Regions from separate parts of the Blautia acetigignens genome, predicted to be linked through region 1. Evidence: riboswitches for the same ligand, from Rfam matches in the RefSeq annotation. Region 1 holds a riboswitch; each other region holds the start of a gene.

Region 1 (4,774 bases):
GGATTTTCCTTGTCTGTTTTTTTCGGATCGCTTGCACCCTTTAATGCAGCATAAATGGTGTAAGTAATCTCATGAGCCTGAGACATTCTGGTGGTCATACCGATGATGGTATTGTTCTGGTTTAATGCAATCGGGATGGTGAAGGTGGAGGTACCGCCTCCGCAGGATCCGTAATAGGTGTTGCCGTTTGCCTTTACATATCCGTAATATTCACTGCTGAATACAATTGTTGCATAGGCTTTTCCGCCGGTTACAGTAATCTTATTACAGGAAATACTTACCTTACCGGTACCGCCGGACCAGGAGAAGCTGTCTGGTGTGTAGGTTCCGTCTGCCAGTGTGGTGGAGCTGTTTACAGAGGAAGTTCCGCCGCTAAGGTCAGAGTCGTACTTGGACTCCTTGTCAGGATTTGCATCCGGTGTAGGAGTTGGAGTCGGTGTTTCGGTTGGGGTTGGAGTGCCTGTTGGAGCAACACTTGGTGTTGGTGTGGCATCCGGTTTCTGGGTGTCGTCTTTGATCTCACCAATCTTATTTAAGGTAGCAGACTCAAAGGTCAGGGTTCTGTCATACCAGCTCTGGGTTCTGTGGGAAAATGCAGCAACTGCAAGTCCTTTGTCCAGGGATGTTACCGGAATCTCATAGGTATATTTGCCGTTTGCATTTACGGTATATGGAACCCATTTGGAGGAATCTGCTTTTGCAGCCTGCTCGCTGGTTCCCACATAGAGATAATCGTATCCGGTACCGCTTAAGGTAAGGACTGCGGTCATTTTTCCGTTTTTGGAAGTGAGGGTGCAGTCTACTACGCGGAACATGGTGGAACTGGAAGTTACATTTACATTGTAGATTCCGTTGTCACATGTGCCGGATGGAATCTTGGTTGGCTCTGGTGTGGAAGTTGGCTCTGGAGTCGCGGTCGGAGCCGGAGTCTCACTTGGAGCCGGGGTAGCGGTTGGTTCCGGTGTTACCTCTGGCTCTTCGCCATATCCTGGAACTGCCGGAACACTGATGGTAAGAATGCCTTTTTCATACCAGTGCTGGCTCTTTTTGGAGTGCGGAACGACTGCAAGAGTGGTCACATCCTTGCTTGCCGGGATTTCGAAAGTGTATGTATAACCTCCTGCAGCATTTTCTTCGCCGCGAACGGCTTTGGTCTCTTTATCTGCATCGCTGGAACTTCCGAAGTAGATCATGTCATAATTCTGCTTCTCTGTGGAAAGAGTTACGATATATTTGTCACCCTCTAATTTTACAGTGGAACCAGTGATCACGAACATGGCAAATTCGTTGCCGTCTTCTTTTACCAGCTTAATACCTGCGTCCTTAATCTCGTTGTCTGGGGAATCCGGTGTAGCGGTTGGCTCCGGGGTCTCGCCTGGAGTAGGAGTTACGGTTGGTTCTGGTGTTACCTCTGGCTCCTGGCCGTATCCTGGAACTGCCGGAACACTGATGGTAAGAATGCCTTTTTCATACCAGTGCTGGCTCTTCTTGGAATGAGGTACTACAGAAACAGTCTGTGTCTCCTTGCTTGCAGGAACTTCGAAAGTGTATGTATAGCCGCCTGCTGCATTCTCTACGCCGTGGACAGCTTTTGTCTCTTTATCTGCATCGCTGGAACTTCCGAAGTAAATCATGTCATAGTTCTGCTTCTCTGTGGAAAGGGTTACGATGTATTTGTCGCCCTCTAATTTTACAGTAGAACCAGTGATCACGAACATGGCAAATTCGTTGCCGTCTTCTTTTACCAGCTTGATGCCAGCGTCCTTGATCTCGTTGTCAGAGGCTGCCGGAGTCTCGGTTGGAATTGGTGTGGCGGTAGGCTCTGGAGTTGCGGTTGGCTCCGGAGTTGCGGTTGGTTCTGGTGTGGCAGTTGGTTCCGGGGCTTTCATTCCTGGAACGTTCAGCTTCAGATCCTGGGTCGTATACCATGCATTATTTTTTACAGAATGGGGAACCAGATAAATGGTCTGAGCTTCTGCCTTTGCATCAATTTCGAAAACGAAGGTATATCCGGTTTCTGTCTCTGTTCCTGCGATTGCATTGGCATCCATCACAGATGCAGCATCTTCTTTATGTCCAAGGTAAATCTTATTGTAGTTCTTTCCGTTAGAAGTCAGGGTTATTTTAATTTTATCACCCTTTAATTCTGCAGAGGAGCTTGCAATTTTGAACATTTTGTAAGCAGTATCATCTGCTTTATCAATGGTCATGTTTGAGCCGTCTTCTTTTAAATCCTCTGGCATGGTATAAGTGGCAATCCCATTGCCGGAAGCTTCTTCTGCAGCCGGAGCTTCTGTTACAGCTGCGTCTTCTGCTGGCTGAGCAGCAGTCTCTTCTTTGGCATCCTCTGTCTGTGCTGGCGCTTCTGTAACAGAAACCTCAGCAGTTTCTGTCTGCTCCGGAGTCTCTGTAGGTGCCGTGGTCTCTTCCGGAGCAGTTGTTTCTGCCTTCTCTTCCTGTGCAGGAGCAGTCTCCTCTTTCGGAGCTTCTGTCACAACAGCTTCTTCCGCCGGAGTTACCGTAACCTGTACGCCTGTACTCTCACTTTCTGCCTGTGTAAGGGCAGCCGGAGTGACGGTCATTGCCACAGAAAGAAACAGTGCCAGAAAGCGTTTTGAATTTCTTTTCATTTTTCTCCCTCGATTCTTTTATGGTTATCTTCTGGTATTGTTGCCTGAATAAATCAAAGACTGCCTCAGAGTATTCGGAAAATTCCAGAAAACTCTTCTAATGCAAAAAAATGCCCGCTCCCATAAGGGAACAGGCACCAGAAATCAATATATCCCATAGTCGAAATATATGCTACATGAGAATGAAGTGCTTTCCTCGGAAGCTTTCATTAACGAATTCAGCAGGTTTCCTGACTTACAGATCAATACGAAATCCAGCCTTCTCAGCAACGCATTGCCAATGGCATCTTCGGATTTCATTCCCTGTTTACAGTGACCGGATCGCTCAGGATTTGCACCTGATTCCCTCTTAACCAGCAGCTTTTTTTTCTGCAAAGGCACTGAAAACGGATTTATTCAATTCATTTCATTATAGCAGACTATTATACTGAAATCAATAGGCTGCCAAGGCACTTTCTACCTGACAGCCTACAATTTGTTACTGTTCACTCCGTGCCCAGTAACTACAATTTAACATATATTTTAAATTATTGTGCGGGAAATACGCAACATCGCTTTACTGTTTATACTGACTATACCCAACCTCTTCTGTGCGGAGCAGGTTTCCCGCCTCATCATACACGCTGCGGTAGGTTTTGCAGGTGTTGGGATCGGAGTGTTCGGTGGTGATCTCTACAGTATTGTTGTTCTCCTTTGTACCGTAAATGGATACGGTCACAGACTCTTCTGCTTCGTCATAGACTGCGAAAATCTTAATGGGATAAGAGGTATTGTTCTGGAAGCGGAAATCCTGGCTTCCGTAAACAACTGCTGCATCCAGTCCGTCATCCACATAGTCAATACGCGCTGCATGGTTATGGCGTTCTACGATGGAAAGATCCGCCTGCAGGCACGCCATAAACAGGGTGGTGGACACCTGGCAGATTCCGCCGCCGATATCCTGGGCGTGCTCGCCGCCTACGATTACCGTCGCTTCCTTATAGCCCCGCTCTTCTGTTCTGGGACCTAAGGTATCATTGTAGGAAAAAGTCTGTCCCGGCTGCAGTTCCACCCCATCGCATGCTTCTACTGCAAGCTTCAGATTGGTGATCCGGTTCTTGGTACCGCCGCCGTAAGTGGTATAGGTTCCAAGGAGGTTCAGATAAGGCAGAGCCTCAATTTCCTCCGTGGAAACCTCCGGCAAAGTAATCTCAAGAGGAATGGTGATCACAAGCCCCTCTCTTGCCCGGTCAAGCCGGTTCTGCGCAGCTTCCACATCAAAGGAAATGCCCGTCACAGCAGGAATGATCTCATTATTCTCTCCCAGGGAAGCATCGGTTGCTTCTGTATGTACCTGCTCATAATAAGCTTCCATGTCAAATTCTTCCGGCGCAGTCTCCACGGTAGGGCATTCAATCACCGCTTCGTAATCTTCCCGGGAAATGGCACTTAAGATTTCTTTTTTCAGAGCATTCAGATCCGGCCCCATTCCGGTGATTCCTTTGGTGATCACAAGACTGGTATCTGTGAGCTCACAGGAGGTCTGGATGGTAGTAGAACCATTCTGGATCCCGGCTGCATCCAGCACCGCATCTAAATCATCCTGGTTGCGCACAGTAGGCAGAAGGGTCAGTTCTTCCTTCGTCTTGCTGTTCATAAGCTGGATGCGGTCTGTCCCGTGAGTGATCCAGGAGCCATGTCCAAGAGAATAAGCACTTGCCACAACTGCTTTCACATCCAGGCTCAGCGCCGGATAAATGGACACCTTAAACTCCTGTCCGTTCAGGGTGACAGTCATCTGTTTGTCCTGATAATTCTTCTGGAAATCCTCTGTAATGGCGTCGATGGCTTCCTCTTCGGTCATTCCCTGGATGGCAATGCCGTTTACTTTCAGCTTTGTCCAGATCACATTGTCCGTAAGGAAATGACACCACAGACAATAAGCGCCCACAAGAAGCACAAAAAAGATCAAAACCTTGATCAGGGTGTTTTTCATTTGTTTGTTCATACGATAGTTTTACCTTTGGCTTACTTTTTTAGAGCAGCGGGGTAAAAAAACATGTCCTGTTTCCAGTATGACACGCAGCACCTACCTGCTCCACTTTTGCCAAGATTGTATCATTATCACAGTCAATAGTCAATGATTTCACGTACTGAACATGGCC
Region 2 (4,774 bases), on a different contig from region 1:
CGTTTACAGTTACAAGTGTCTCACCAACACCGCAGCGGGTAAGGTTCCATCCGCACCAGTCTGTTGCCGGATCCATACCTTCAATGTAAGTGAAAAGTGCCAGATTGATGTGGCTGTCGTTGTCAGCAGCAAATGTTGTAACACCGCTTCCCATTACGCTGCAAGCCATAACTCCTGCAAATAATAAAGACATTAACCGTTTTTTCATTTTGTTTTTTCTCCTCCTGTTGTTATGTGCATGTTTACTTTATCTATGTTCATCCTTCCAACCTCTGGGGCAGAAAGTAAACATCATTATTTTTTTCCTTTGGGATTCATCAGATCCTGAATACAGTCTCCCAATAAGTTGAATATAATAACATTTATCAAAATTACCATTCCCGGTGCCATAAGCATCCAGGGCGCTGAATACATATAATCTTTTCCTTCTGAAAGCATGTAGCCCCATTCCGGCGTAGGCGGCTGGGAGCCAAGTCCTAACAGGGAAAGTCCTGCAATCGTCAGAAGCTTGCTTCCAATATCCTGGGTGATATTTACCAGAAGGGAAGGCATAACATTTGGGATAATGTAGCCTGTCATAATGCGGAAATTGTTGGCTCCGCCCAGTCTGGCCTGTTCTATGTAGGTATTGTTCTTTATGGAAAGAACCAGGGAACGGCTGATTCTCGCGTAATAAGTCCATCCAGTGAGGGTCATTGCAAGGATCAGATTGGGAAGTCCTGTTCCCAGGAAGCTAACCAGTGCAATTGTGAAAATTGATCCTGGAAAAGCCATGAGCATATCGGAAAGACGCATCAACACTGCATCAAACGCGCCGCCCCAGAAACCGGCTGCTGTTCCCACCAGAATTCCCACAACTGAAATAATCGCAGTCACTGCAAAGGCAATCAGAAGAGAAGTTTTTCCTCCATAGAGGATTCTAGAAAAAATATCTCTTCCCATCTGGTCTGTTCCCAGAAGATACTGTTTGCAAGGTGCTTTCAATAAATCGGTATAGTGTGTTTCAAGAGGATCGTATGGAGCAAATTTCCCGGCAAACAACGCAAACAATAGGAAAATCACTGCAAATGCTGCCGAAATTCCAAAACGGATCCATATTTTTTTCTTACTCTTCATGCTGTACGGCTCCTCTCCTGATTCTTGGATCAAGCCACTGATATGAAATGTCCACCAAAAGATTTACCAGAACGTAAATGCATCCCATCCACATAACATATCCCTGGATCAGCTGATAATCTCTTCCGGAAATAGCAGCCACAGCCGCACTTCCAATTCCATTCCAGCTGAAAACCGTTTCCACGATCATGGTTCCTCCAAGCAGGCCGCCGAAGGACATTCCCAGCATGGTTACTACTGTAAGCAAGGAGTTGGGAAGCACATGGAAAAAGATGGTGCGGAATCTTCCCACGCCTCTGGCCTGACAGCCATTGATGTATTCTTCGTTCATCTGCTCTACCATTACCGCCCGGATTCGCCTTATATAATATGCGCTCATGCTTAATGATAAGGTGATGGCTGGCATGATCAGGCTTTTGAAGGAATCTGATCCGCCAACCGGAAGCCAGTGCAGATTGACTGCCAGCAGATAGATCAGCATCATACCGCCCCAGAAGCTTGGCAGTGAAATTCCAAGGAAGGACATAAACCGGATAATATAATCTGCTGCCTTATCCTTATACACTGCTGATAAAATTCCCAGCGGAAAAGAAATCAGAAGCATCAGAATAAAAGAAGCAACTGCCAGCTTAATGGTATTGGGAAGCTTTCTTCCAAGCACCTGGGAGACCGGCTGTGCATACTTTACCGACATTCCGAAATCACCGTGTAAAGCTCCCTTCAGCCAGCTTATATACTGTTCGCCGAAGGATTTGTTTAATCCATATTTTTCTTCAATCTTTGCAATTACTTCTCTGTCATGACCAGCACCCATGGATTCCGCCAGCTGCTCTGCCGGATTGGATGGCAGAATATATGTAAGTCCAAAGGTCATAATGGAAAGTCCAAACAGGATAATTACAAGTGAAACTAGTCGCTTACAAATTTCTTTTTTCACTTTTTCAGCCTTTCTGTGCTACAATGCAAAAGCTCATTGGCAGCGGACTGCCAGAAACTTCTACCTGTATTTTGCGAAATCCCAGGTCTACCAGTTTACCAAAATCCCATGCCGGGCGGTCAACCTGGCTCATGGGCAGTTTTTTCGCAATTTCTTCCATAATATGGAAATCTACATTTTCTTTGTTATGGCGTGCGTGACAGCCCTGATTCTCTTCGTCACCGTACAGCTTCTGAAATTCCTGGTACATCTTTTCATATTTCTCGCTGAAATAATGGCGGTAGTAATTTCCATCTTCCAGAATCAGAATTCCGCCTTTTTTCAGAACCCGGCTTACTTCCTCATAGGCTTTATCCGCATGCTCCAGATTCCAGAATACATTTCTTGACACCACTGCATCGAAGCTGTTGTCCGGAAATTCCAGATTCTGTACATCCATCTGCTTAAGATCCGCCTTCAGATTTTCCGCATCCAGATTTTTTCTGACTTCTTCCAGCATTTTGGGGCTGTAGTCCACGGCAGTTACCTGATATCCCATAGACGCTAACAAGGTGGTAAAAAATCCGGCACCGCAGCCATCGTCCAGTACCGTGCACCCTTCTTCCAGAGAATTGCGGAAAATATTTTCCCAGTGCTTTCCCGGTTCTGTCTTTCGCTCTTCCATACTGGCATCAGAAAATCCGCCAGCTCTCATGTCCCAGTATGTCTGAATATCCTTCAGTAATTCAGCCATTTACCTTTGTCCTCTCTGTTTTTTCAATAATAAAAGCCGCTGAAGACACAGCGGCTTAACGGCATAATATTTCTATTACACGCAACCTCTATACTGTGACTCGCAGCAAAAGTTCTTCATTCCGGCCGGTATTCTGGCTCCAGCGTCATCATACTGCTTTCCCTTCCCGATTACTCAGTGGATATAAAAGCATACTCGACTGTTACAGCTACGGCATAGCACAGGATTCTCACCTGTTTCCCGTTTACTCCGCCGCGTTTTACAAAAACGTGGCAGGCACCAAAATGGTTTCTTTATTAAATTTTTATACTAAAATCATGCAAACTGAGTTTAATATAATATTTTGCATTTGTCAATGAAATTGGCAGAATCCGCGATTATTTTACTAAACAACCACTTCCAAAATTCGTTTCCCATCATAACTGATTTCCCGGATTCCGGTCTTTTTAGACTTATTAAAATTAAAGCTCAGCAAATATCCTTTTTCCATCTTATAAAATTCCAAATATTCAAAAAGCTGCTGCTCTCCACGGGTATTATATTCGTTTCCCCTCCAGATTTTCAATTCAATTATAAAGCGTTTTCCCTTATAATCAACGATTACATCCGTCCTTCTGCTATCCCTGGTTCTGGCCTCAATATAATAATTTCCCGTTCCATTTATAATAGGTTTTAAATAAAGTAAGAAAAGTTTTCTTCCATTTTCCTCTATAAATTTTTGATCGTTTTCTGCATATATTTCTTCATAATGCTCACAAAATTTTTCCATCACCAGATCCATCGGAAGCATTCCGGACACAATAAATCGATTACGTTCTATCCCGGCATCCTTATACAATTCACTGTTAATCGCCATTTCCGCCAAAAACAAATCATATAATTGTGTTTCAAAAATTCGATTGGATACTGCAGTAAGCCCATTCCTATCTTTTAAAAATCCAAAAGTCACTCCCAGATTAACTAATGGATTTTCAATCTTAAATGGGAAACTTACTCCGCCAAACAAAATACTTTGGAGCATTTCCTTCAATTTCGGATAATCTGACAGCTTTTTCACCATATCGTCAAATAGTGTGTTCTTTTCTCCCAACAGCATCTTCACCGCCGTAAGAAGCCCATCCTTACTCCAGCCTTCCTTCTTAGTAGGAAAAAGCTCACTTCCCGAAACTCTTTCATCCACTAGCTGACAAAGCCGTGACACCAGATATGGATAACCGGAAGTATAATTGTACAAAAATTCACTTACCTGCTCTATATCCATTCCAGTTTTAAAATCACTCTCATATTCCAGCAGCATAGCTCTAATATCCTGGATGGAAAAGTCCATACTTATATCAAAATCTACTGCAATATTCCATGGACTGTTATATTTTGACTCTTCTTCAGGATGTATTTTCACCTTCAAAGTCTTTATATCATATACGCCTGCCAAAACAACCGACTGGAAAGTCTGATCTTTTCCCTGCTGCATACGAAGATACTTTTCGCGAAGAAGCCCAAGAAATGATAAAAAGATCTGATTATCTGAGCTTTTGTCCACCTCATCGATCATAAGGATCACTGGCTGACCGCACGCTTTACACAGGGAACTGATCTTTGCTCCCAACGAGCGCAAGGGAAATTTTTCCAAAATAGGCTGATACCATTCTTCTACTATTTTCTCATCCGCATTTTGTTCTTTCAAACAATCGCCTATATCCAGCATAAGACCTTCTGCCAGACTGGAAAGTGACTGAAAATATTCATCCGCAGATTCAAAGCTCAGACTCAATACAATATAATTCTCCCTTAATCTTTTTTCAAGCAAATAGAGTGTGGTTGTTTTTCCATATTGTCTTGCACGATTTATGGTAAAATACTGCCCGTTTTCAATGTATTCACTGATAATCCGGTCAATTCTGCCACTGATATCTACCATATAATTCTTTTCCGGAATACATGTTCCTGTAGTGCAAAACCTTTTCTTCATACAAACACCTCCTCCATCT
Region 3 (4,774 bases), on a different contig from region 1:
GGTTGTGGGATTTTGCTTATAAGAACGCTGTATTTCTGGCAAATGAAATACGAATATATTACGAAATGTTACAGAAATTTAAAATTTATTGCATTTTAGGGTTGAAATGTTTGCGAAGCTGTGTTAATATGTAGCAAGATTGATTGAAATATTGCAAACATATTACAAATTTAGATATTTAGATTAAAAAATGAGGGTGACGAAACATGAAGAAAAGAATTGTATGTCTGACACTGGCAATTTTAATGTGCGGCTCACAGGCAGTAAGCGTAATGGCTGACCGCGAGAGCGACTTAAGAGAAGAGCAGGCTTGGACAAGCCAGCAGCTGGATGCTACATATGCACGTATGAATGCTCTCTGGGAGCAGAAACAGCAGCTTGAGAGCCAGATCGATTCCCTGAATTCCGATCTTGTTAATGTCATGGTTTCCATTCAGACTCTTGAGAATGATATTGCTTCCAAGGAAGCGGAAATTGAGAAAACCCAGGGCGACCTGACTAAGGCACAGAACGCCAAGGATAAACAGTACAGCTCCATGAAGAAACGTATCCAGTATCTTTATGAAAAAGGCGGAAACAATGCATGGTTCCAGATGATGCTCAACGCAGACAACCTTGCAGATCTTCTTACCAGGGCAGAGTACACACAGCAGATGTATGAGCAGGACAGAGAGAGCCTTCAGAAGTATGCGAGAACCATTGAAGAGGTTCAGAAGTTAGAAGATCAGTACGAGCAGGAGAAAGCTGATTTCGAGACAATGAAACAGGAGTATGAGGCACAGCAGTCCAATCTTCAGTATCAGCTGGATGTAACCCGTGCAAACAGTGCTGACTGCGAGAATGAGATCGCATACGCGCAGCAGCAGGCTACCGAGTATGCAAACCTTCTTGCAGAGCAGCAGGCTGAGATCGAGCAGCTTGAGGCAGAGCGTATTGCAGCTGAGGAAGAGGCAAGACGTCAGGCAGAGGCAGAAGCAGCTGCTGCAGCAGCTGCCGCACAGGAAGCAGAAGAGTCACAGAGTGATGAAAGCTATGATGACTACAGTGAAGATGATAGTGAGGACTACAGCGACAGTTCAGATACAGATGTTCAGTATGACGAGGATGGAGACGTTGTAAGCGGAAGCTCTGATTCTTCTTCTGATTATGAATATGATGAGTATGGAAACGTAATCGACAGCGATAATACAGTAGATTATGACAGCTACTCTGAAAGTTCTTCCAGCAGCTCATCCAGCAGTTCTTCCGGCTCAGGATCTTCTGTAGTGAACTATGCAACACAGTTTGTTGGAAATCCATATGTATGGGGCGGAACAAGCCTGACAAATGGTGCTGACTGCTCTGGGTTCGTACAGAGCGTATATGCAAACTTCGGCGTCAGCCTTCCGAGAACTTCCTATGAGCAGCAGAATGCAGGAACTGAAGTTTCCTATGCAGATGCACAGCCAGGAGATCTGATCTGCTACGGCGGTCATGTCGCAATCTACATGGGAAATGGACAGATTGTACACGCGTCCAACTCCAGAGACGGAATCAAGATCAGCGACAATGCTGCATACAGAACCATTACATCTGTAAGACGTCTTGTGTAATTGCAGCATAGGCCTGAATAAATACAGTACCTGCATCGGCGGGCATATTTAATGAAAGAATTTGAATCCCTCCCGGATCCTCGCTATGGAATCCGGGAGGTTTTTTGATGGTGGGATTGTTTTGGGCTTTATGGTGAAAACTTGAGGGTGTCCGAAACAGAGTATAAAAGCGGAATTTGCTTTCCATAATTTTGATAAATAAATAACAGATTACGGGTTGACAAATACTTAGGCAGGTGGTACTATGATGTCAGTATAATTCCATATTGAACATATTAAGTGCTGGTAGCTATTAGCTGGCAGAAAGAGGGAATCAGGTGAGAAACCTGAGCGATCCGGTCACTGTAACAGAGGAGCAAGTCTCAGAGTCCATTGTGCGTATGCATGAGAAGGAGAGATGATGCGATGATTCTGGAGCCAGGAAACCTGCTTAGTATGGCGAGGTTAAACTTCCGATGAAAGTGTAACAACCAGTTTTAGGGAATCCGCAGCCCTGGAATGTTGTCCGCTTTTGTGAGTGGACATTTTTTATGGAATATCGCCTGTTCAGATGAATTATACAGATTAAATGGCAGGCGATACTACTTTGGATGAAACCGTTCCCTCCGCGTATATATGAACGGGTCATATTCTACCCCGGAGTAGCATCGCTCCCTCTTAAATATCTGCGAGAATTTTGAAGCCGCGTAAGCGGTTATTTTTTTATTTAATTGAAAATGATATAGAAGATTTCTACTATAAAAATCCTGCGGAAAAGGAATTTGTTAGGGCAGATGAGAAAGGAGCCGGAAAATGGAAAAGAATTATTGGGAAGGCAAGGAATATTCCTACTTCAGTCATAAGAACTGCGAATTTTTTCCCTGTCATAAAGGCGCAGATCCGGAGGATTTCAACTGCCTGTTCTGCTATTGTCCACTCTATGCATTAGGGGATAAATGCGGCGGGAATTTCCACTACAACGAAAAAGGCTTCAAGGACTGCACTAACTGCCAGCTTCCCCACAAACGGAAAAATTATGGCTATGTCACCGGGAAGTATCAGGAACTGGCTGATTTGATGAAGAAGGTACGTGAAAATCAGGACGTAAAAGAAAAGTAAAACAAAAAGTTTCCCTACCCACAAATTGGGTGCAGGGAAACTTTTTATTTTGCAGATAAAATTAGCAGGAGCGGTATTTACTAACAAGTCGTTTGCTTGAACAATCACACACTACCGCATACTGAGAATCATCTTCAGCTTCGGAATCTGGTTATTCAGGATCAGTCCCTCCGGGAACATAGCCTGATGGACAAAATCTGCCGCATAAGTGAAATCCCCAATATGCTCTGCCCCATGACTGTCGCTGGACAGTACAATTGGAACCAGATATTTGCGGCAGCATCTTAAAATTTCCGCACAGTTGCTGCGGGTATCTCCGCGATAGCCATAAGGCGCAAGAGAAGCCTCATTCATCTCCAGAAGAACCCCATTTTCTCCGGCTGCCTTTACAACTGCATCATAATCTACCGGATACTGGGTATTATCAATATGCCCCAGAATCTTTACCATAGGATTTTTCATCACATTAAGAAAGGCTTTGGTGTTTTCCTCTTTGCTGGCTGGATGGAAATTCTGGGCGTGTATGCTGGCAATAGAATAGTCCAGCTTCTCAAGCAGCTCCTGCTCCAGGTCAACCTTGCCGTTCACATCCAAAATATTCAGTTCAATCCCATATAATAATTCCACATTAAAACGCTTCCGCGGCGAATAAGTAAGACTGCGGAAATAAGACGCGGTTCCTGCTGCAAGAGTAGCTGGCCCGTGGTCTGTAATGCCAAGAAGCTTTAACCCTTTGCGTGAAGCTGACTTAGCCATGTCGCTGATGGTGCAGCTTGTTCCGTGCCCGCTTGCGATAGAGTGGGTATGCATATCGGAAAGATACATAAAAAATCATCTCCTGTTAAGAAGTCTGTGCATTCGGAAAGTTTAAAAAGCTGTGAATGCCTGTACTGTTTTCAGTATGACAGAGCAGAAAAAGACTGTCAACTGTAAAATAAGAAAAATTTGGAAAAACAAATAAAAACAACACATAAACACAAGAAAAACCACATATATGTGTAGGAAAAGTGTTGCTTTTTGTTGACAGTCAAAACACCGGATAGTATAATTACGGTAGAAAAACAGCAAAAGATTTTGTATATATATTAAACTTTCAGGTATGGGAATGCTGTATGCTGACGGCAGGATCAGCCAAAGTTTCAGACAGGAGGAAAAATGGGATATACAGATAACATGTCTCCGGAAATGAAGCAGCGCATTGTGCAGGAGCTTGTACCAGGCAAGCAGATTTCCCTGGCACATATCATTGCCAATCCGGATAAGATTCTTTACACCAAATTAGGACTTGACCCGTCTCTGGATTATTCAAGGGCAGCCATTGGAATTATGACTGTCAGCCCTGCAGAGACAGCCATTATTATGGCAGACATTGCCATGAAGTCATCCGGCATTGAGCTGGGCTTTGTAGACCGCTTCAGCGGAAGCCTGATCATCACAGGCACTGTATCTGAGGTGGAAGCTTCCACAAGCGCCATTCTGGACTATGTGGGAAACAAGCTGGGCTTTACCTTATGCCCGATCACAAGGACCTGATATAATATGAAGAAACTGGTTCTCATCGGCCGCAGCGAAGCTGGCAAAACAACCCTGACCCAGGCTTTGCGCGGAGAAAAAATACACTATCACAAAACACAATATGTAAATAATTTTGATGTAATCGTAGACACGCCAGGAGAGTATGCCCAGACCCAAGGGCTTGGACACGCCCTGGCGTTGTATACATATGAATCCGATGTTGTGGGACTTCTGGTATCAGCTATCGAGCCGTACTGCCTGTTTCCCCCATGCATCACCTGCATGGCCAACCGCGAGGTGATCGGCATTGTCACCAAGATCCATAATCCCCAGGCCAATGTGAAGCTGGCAACCTCCTGGCTGCAGCTGGCCGGCTGCAAAAAGATCTTTTATGTGGATTCCAAGCAGCAGGAAGGCATCCCGGAAATCCTGGAATATCTCCGGGAAGAGGGAGATGTAATGCCCTGGGAAGAGGCTCCTGGAAAGCCAAAGGCGGACCTGGATGAGCCTGAGGATACTTCTGAAGAACCATCCGGGAAAAGCACAGAAGAAAGCAAAGAAAACAAACC
Region 4 (4,774 bases), on a different contig from region 1:
TTTGCATTCATGGAATAAAGCTCATCCCCGTCCAGATAAACAGCCCCTGAATCAGCCTTCAGTACACGGTATATACACTTCAAAAGAGTGGATTTTCCACTTCCGTTTGGTCCAATGATCCCAACCAGTTCTTTATTTCCACTATCAACAGAAATCCCCTTCAAAATCTGCCTGGTATGAAAACCAACCCGAATATCTTCTGTTGTTATTCTCATTTTCTTCCTCCAAAGCCATAGGATTTTTTCACCAGCAGATAAATAAAGCAAGGCGCACCGATAATGGAAACCAAAACTCCAAGAGGCATTTCAGAATTTTTCAGGATCACGCGGCATGCCACATCGCACCAGATCAGAAAGGCGGCACCAAGAAGTGCCCCAAGTGGAAGGAGGCGACTGTGATCTGTTCCGAAAAGGATCCGCACAACATGAGGGATCACAAGTCCAACAAAACCGATAACTCCGGCACAGTATACCGCAAATCCGATCATTACAGAAGCTACCACCAGATATACTGTTCTTAATCTGTGCAGGTCTGTTCCAAGAGTAATAGATACCTCATCCCCCAGAAGCATCAGGTTCAGGCTTCGATATTGTGTAAGAAAAAGCAGAACGCACACCAGAGTAACCGGCAGCATCACACCCACTCTTGCCCAGCTTGCCCCCGCAAGGCTTCCCATGTTCCACTTCATAACCTCTGTAGCAGCGTTTTTATCATTTGTTATGTAAATTACAAAATTTGAAAAAGCAGAACATACCGCACTAATGGCCATTCCGGCAAGAATCAGCTTGGCAGACGTTGCCTTTCCACCCATGTTTGCAATAGCGATAACTGCAAATGATGTAAGCATAGCTCCGATAAATGCACAGATTCCCACAGAGTTTCCGCCAAGAAAGCTTCCTATGCCAAGCATGATTGCAAGGGTTGCCCCAAGAGAGGCACCGGAAGAAATTCCAAGCACATAGGGATCTGCAAGAGGATTCTGCACGATTGCCTGCATCACCACTCCGCACACGGAAAGTGCCATTCCGATTGCCAGTGCAAGCAGCACCCTTGGAAGACGGATCAGCCACACCACATCATGTATTGCCCCTTCTCCATAAGCGGCCAGACTTTTGATGTGAAAAAGCTTATATAAAATCACACTGTATACATCCTTCAAAGACAGGTCTGCATTTCCAAAGGTAACTGCTGCAAGCACGGAAAACACCAGAAACAGTATCAGAAAAATAAGCACTGCCGCATACATAGATGTGCGGACAACCTTTTCTTTTTTCACTGTTGTTTCCTCACTTAGTCAATTGCTGCGTCTGGATATAAGCCCTTTGCAAAGGTTTCGATTCCATCCTGGGTACGGGTTGCACTTGCATACATCTCGCTGAGCATGATTGGGTAAACACGACCGTTCTTTACCGCATCAAGGCTCTGAAGAGCTTCATCCTCCTGGATAACTGCCAGCTGGCTGTCCATAACACTCTGTGGATCATCTCCTGCATATGGCATGTAAACGACGAAAATAACATCCGGGTTAGCTGCGATAATGTCTTCCTTTCCAACTGTGGAAGCATCCGGGTTTGCAAGTGTTGCACCAAGCTGTGTAACCATATCTCCGCCAAGGCTGCTTGCGCCGTAGTTTGTAATGTTCTCTCCTAATGGCTCAAGAACCATAACGGTTGGTTTCTCTTCAGCGTCCTTTGTTGCCTCAAGAGTGTTGTTGATTACATCTTTAATGTTGTCTACGATTGCTTCTGCTTTGTCCTGAACATCGAAGATTTTACCAAGGTTCAGAATATCTGTATACTCGTTCTCAAGAGTTCTAGCTCCGCCAGGGCGTGTATTGGAGTTGTAATAAGTGTTGCAGCCTTTGTCAATCCAATTTGTTACATTTCCAAGGTTCTTGTCTGAAAACAGGGAACTCCAGGAAAGGATCATGTCAGGCTCAAGCATGGTTACAGTTTCAAGGGATGGGGTAAATTCATCAAGATAATTTGTTTTGGAGAATGCTTCTTTAAGATCGTCCGGAACTTCGTTATCAAGACCTGCTGTTGCTACAAGGCGATCCTCAAGTCCAAGGGAGAGCATAGTCTCAATACTTCCCTGATATACAGCAATAACTTTTTCCGGTGCTTTTTCATAGGTAGTTTCGATTTCGTTTCCGTCATAATCATAGGTAGTGATGGTCAGCGGATACTCGGTTTTGGTACCTTCCTCTGCTGTACCCTCTGCTTCCTCTGCGCTCTCTTCGGCGTCAGCTGTCGGCTGGTTGTCTTCCTTGATAGTCTGGGCGTCTGCACGCTCTGCGGCATAAACAACCGGGCTTACAGATACAGACAAAGCTGCTGCCATTGCAAGTGCCATGATTCTTCTGGATAATTCTTTGTTTTTCATTTGTTTTTCCTCTCTTTTCGTTTGTTTTGTAACCGAAAAGATGGGGCTTCAAAAAAGCTGTCATTGCGACAGCTAAAAGGGATACTTTTAACGGAAGCTCCTTCTTACTTTGCCAAGCAGGTTTCCTGACTTACAGGTTATAATGGTGTTCCCCGCCTTCTCGCATATAGGTATGCAATGGCATTTTGAAGTACACCTTCCTGCTTACAGTGGCCGCAACCGTCCAGGCTCTTACCCTGGTTCCCTCTAGCAGCATTTCCAAAGCTTATAAAAAGTCTCCGGCATGCTGTTCACTTAACAAAATTCAATTACTTTGTAAGTTTAGCACACCTGTCTTTTAAATACAATAAAAAAAACGCTGCTGTCTTATAAAAACAGCAGCGTTTCAAATGATCAGTAAATCAGTACAGATAATCTTTATTTACATAGCCATACATCATAAGACCAGTGGAATATACATACCAGTACTGAGAGTTACTGGAGTCAATTACCACTACGGTGTCACCGGTATAAAGCTCTCCGATCTCATTGGATTCATCATAGCTCATGGCAGAGCGAAGTGCCAGATAACCCTTGGATACACTGACAGATTTGGTAGCGAATGTACTGCCGCCTACCAGGTAGTCTTTGTTCACGAAACCATTCTTATCATATTTCGGAGAATATACATACCAGTACTTGGGATCACTGGTCTCCAGAAGCTGGACTACATCTCCGGTGTAAAGCTCTCCGATCTCATTGGAAGCATCATAAGCCTTCATATTGCGAAGTGCCAGGTAACCCTTGGATACGCTGACCATTCTAGTCTCACCGAAATAGCTGGTTCCCGCATCCATATCTTCATTCGTATACAGATATTCCTGATTTACAAAGCCATAGCAGTTCAGCTTCGGTGAGTATACATACCAGTACGTAGAATCGCTGCTGTCGCAAACCCACACATTATCGCCGGAATACAGCTTGCCGATCTCATTTGCAGAGTCATAGCATGCCGCATTACGAAGAGCCAGATAGCCTTTCTCCACACTTACGGTCCACATGGTATCATAAGCCGATACTGAAGAAGAAATAGAATTGAGATAATCGTTATTCACATAACCAAAGGTATCATACTTCGGTGAGTATACATACCAGTAGCCGGTGGCACCTGTATAATCCATCACCTCTACCAGATCTCCATTGTAAAGCTCTCCAATCTCATTTCTGCTGTCAAAGGCTGTATCTGTACGAAGAGCCAGATAGCCCTTGGCTACATTTACCTGATAGGTATTACAGGATGCCTCTGCTTTCTTTGGCATTCCGAAAATGGAAAATGTAATGGCTGCCGCGGTAAGAACGGGTAAATACAATTTCTTCATCTTTGTCATAGTAAAATCCCCCTTTATATAATTCTGCATAACTACAATGACTACGTTTTCCTCTTTTCACCGTTGTAATTATCTGAATATTATTTATTCTTGCATCTTATATATAAAAAATTATAACGGATTCACTCTATTATGACAAGCATTTTTATCGGCCGATGAAGTTTACTTATCTAATCTTTACAATGCAGTATAGATTTCGCAGTTCCGTTTTTTTCTTATTTTACACTATCCTGATTGGAGTCCTGTAAATCAGCTTTTTCCTCAGATATCGGAGAAACATCTCCTGCATCGAAAGGCTGGGGCGTGCCTGCAAAGCCATTATCCTTTCCCTGACCTTCGTTTCCGCCTCCCCCACCGGAAAAGCTGCCCATTACACTAAGATCAATGTCTGAGCCATCAATCAGGTTGGAAGAATCCTGCTGCTGGCCTTCGTCTGTGGATGGAATAGTGCCTGCCAGCTGGCCGCTGACGCTTTTTGCCCGAAGCTGTACCACTTCTATTAGCATATTTGCGGCTTCCTCATATTCTTCATAGCTGTAAAAAGCAGTGGGGTCATTTCCTACCAGGTCATCAATCTGGCTGCGGATTCTCTCATAAGTTTTCTCAAACTCACCACCATTCACATATTTTTCCACAAGTTCATTCAGATACCCATGGTACTGTTCCAGATATTCCTCGTTTTCCAGAAGGGCATCGAAAAAATCAGTAATGGAAAATGGCATATCAATGGCATCGTTGATCACCGAAGTTGCTCCCAAGGACTGACCTCCCATTTTACCGCCCATGGACATACCGCCAAAGGAAAGGTTGTAGTCCCATGGCAAAATATTCAGCTTGCCATTATATTCATACAGGTAATAATTATGCGCCATAGTACCAGAAAGGCTGTCATCGTTCACCACGAAGGTGTGAACTGCCATATATTTCAGTATATTATCTACATCCATATAGGTTTCCAAATCTGTACCTTCACTGATATTTTTTAAGGCTTCTACCACCCGCTTGTGGTCTTTTTTATCCGT

Evidence for each region. Region 1 has a riboswitch for cobalamin ahead of OCV70_RS06795 (MSCRAMM family adhesin). Riboswitches for the same ligand answer to the same signal wherever they lie in the genome.
Region 2: another riboswitch for cobalamin. It lies ahead of OCV70_RS11950 (class I SAM-dependent methyltransferase); the one in region 1 lies ahead of OCV70_RS06795 (MSCRAMM family adhesin).
Region 3: another riboswitch for cobalamin. It lies ahead of OCV70_RS01280 (cysteine-rich small domain-containing protein); the one in region 1 lies ahead of OCV70_RS06795 (MSCRAMM family adhesin).
Region 4: another riboswitch for cobalamin. It lies ahead of OCV70_RS00595 (ABC transporter substrate-binding protein); the one in region 1 lies ahead of OCV70_RS06795 (MSCRAMM family adhesin).

The regions. Positions count from the first base shown of each region.
Region 1 covers NZ_JAOQJM010000004.1:55,035-59,808, forward strand. The annotation lists gene OCV70_RS06795 (MSCRAMM family adhesin) at 1-2,630, opposite strand, end outside; cobalamin riboswitch at 2,834-3,030, opposite strand; gene OCV70_RS06800 (VanW family protein) at 3,187-4,617, opposite strand; partial or broken gene hisI (phosphoribosyl-AMP cyclohydrolase) at 4,649-4,774, opposite strand, start outside.
Region 2 covers NZ_JAOQJM010000009.1:80,453-85,226, forward strand. The annotation lists gene OCV70_RS11935 (ABC transporter substrate-binding protein) at 1-208, opposite strand, end outside; gene OCV70_RS11940 (ABC transporter permease) at 295-1,116, opposite strand; gene nikB (nickel ABC transporter permease) at 1,106-2,053, opposite strand; gene OCV70_RS11950 (class I SAM-dependent methyltransferase) at 2,058-2,786, opposite strand; cobalamin riboswitch at 2,893-3,085, opposite strand; gene OCV70_RS11955 (AAA-like domain-containing protein) at 3,172-4,755, opposite strand.
Region 3 covers NZ_JAOQJM010000001.1:280,116-284,889, reverse strand. The annotation lists gene OCV70_RS01285 (C40 family peptidase) at 207-1,592, shown strand; cobalamin riboswitch at 1,853-2,040, shown strand; gene OCV70_RS01280 (cysteine-rich small domain-containing protein) at 2,385-2,690, shown strand; gene OCV70_RS01275 (phosphatase) at 2,802-3,515, opposite strand; gene OCV70_RS01270 (BMC domain-containing protein) at 3,846-4,223, shown strand; gene OCV70_RS01265 (EutP/PduV family microcompartment system protein) at 4,230-4,774, shown strand, end outside.
Region 4 covers NZ_JAOQJM010000001.1:125,428-130,201, forward strand. The annotation lists gene OCV70_RS00585 (ABC transporter ATP-binding protein) at 1-215, opposite strand, end outside; gene OCV70_RS00590 (FecCD family ABC transporter permease) at 212-1,276, opposite strand; gene OCV70_RS00595 (ABC transporter substrate-binding protein) at 1,291-2,385, opposite strand; cobalamin riboswitch at 2,484-2,693, opposite strand; gene OCV70_RS00600 (hypothetical protein) at 2,787-3,752, opposite strand; gene OCV70_RS00605 (CotH kinase family protein) at 3,968-4,774, opposite strand, start outside.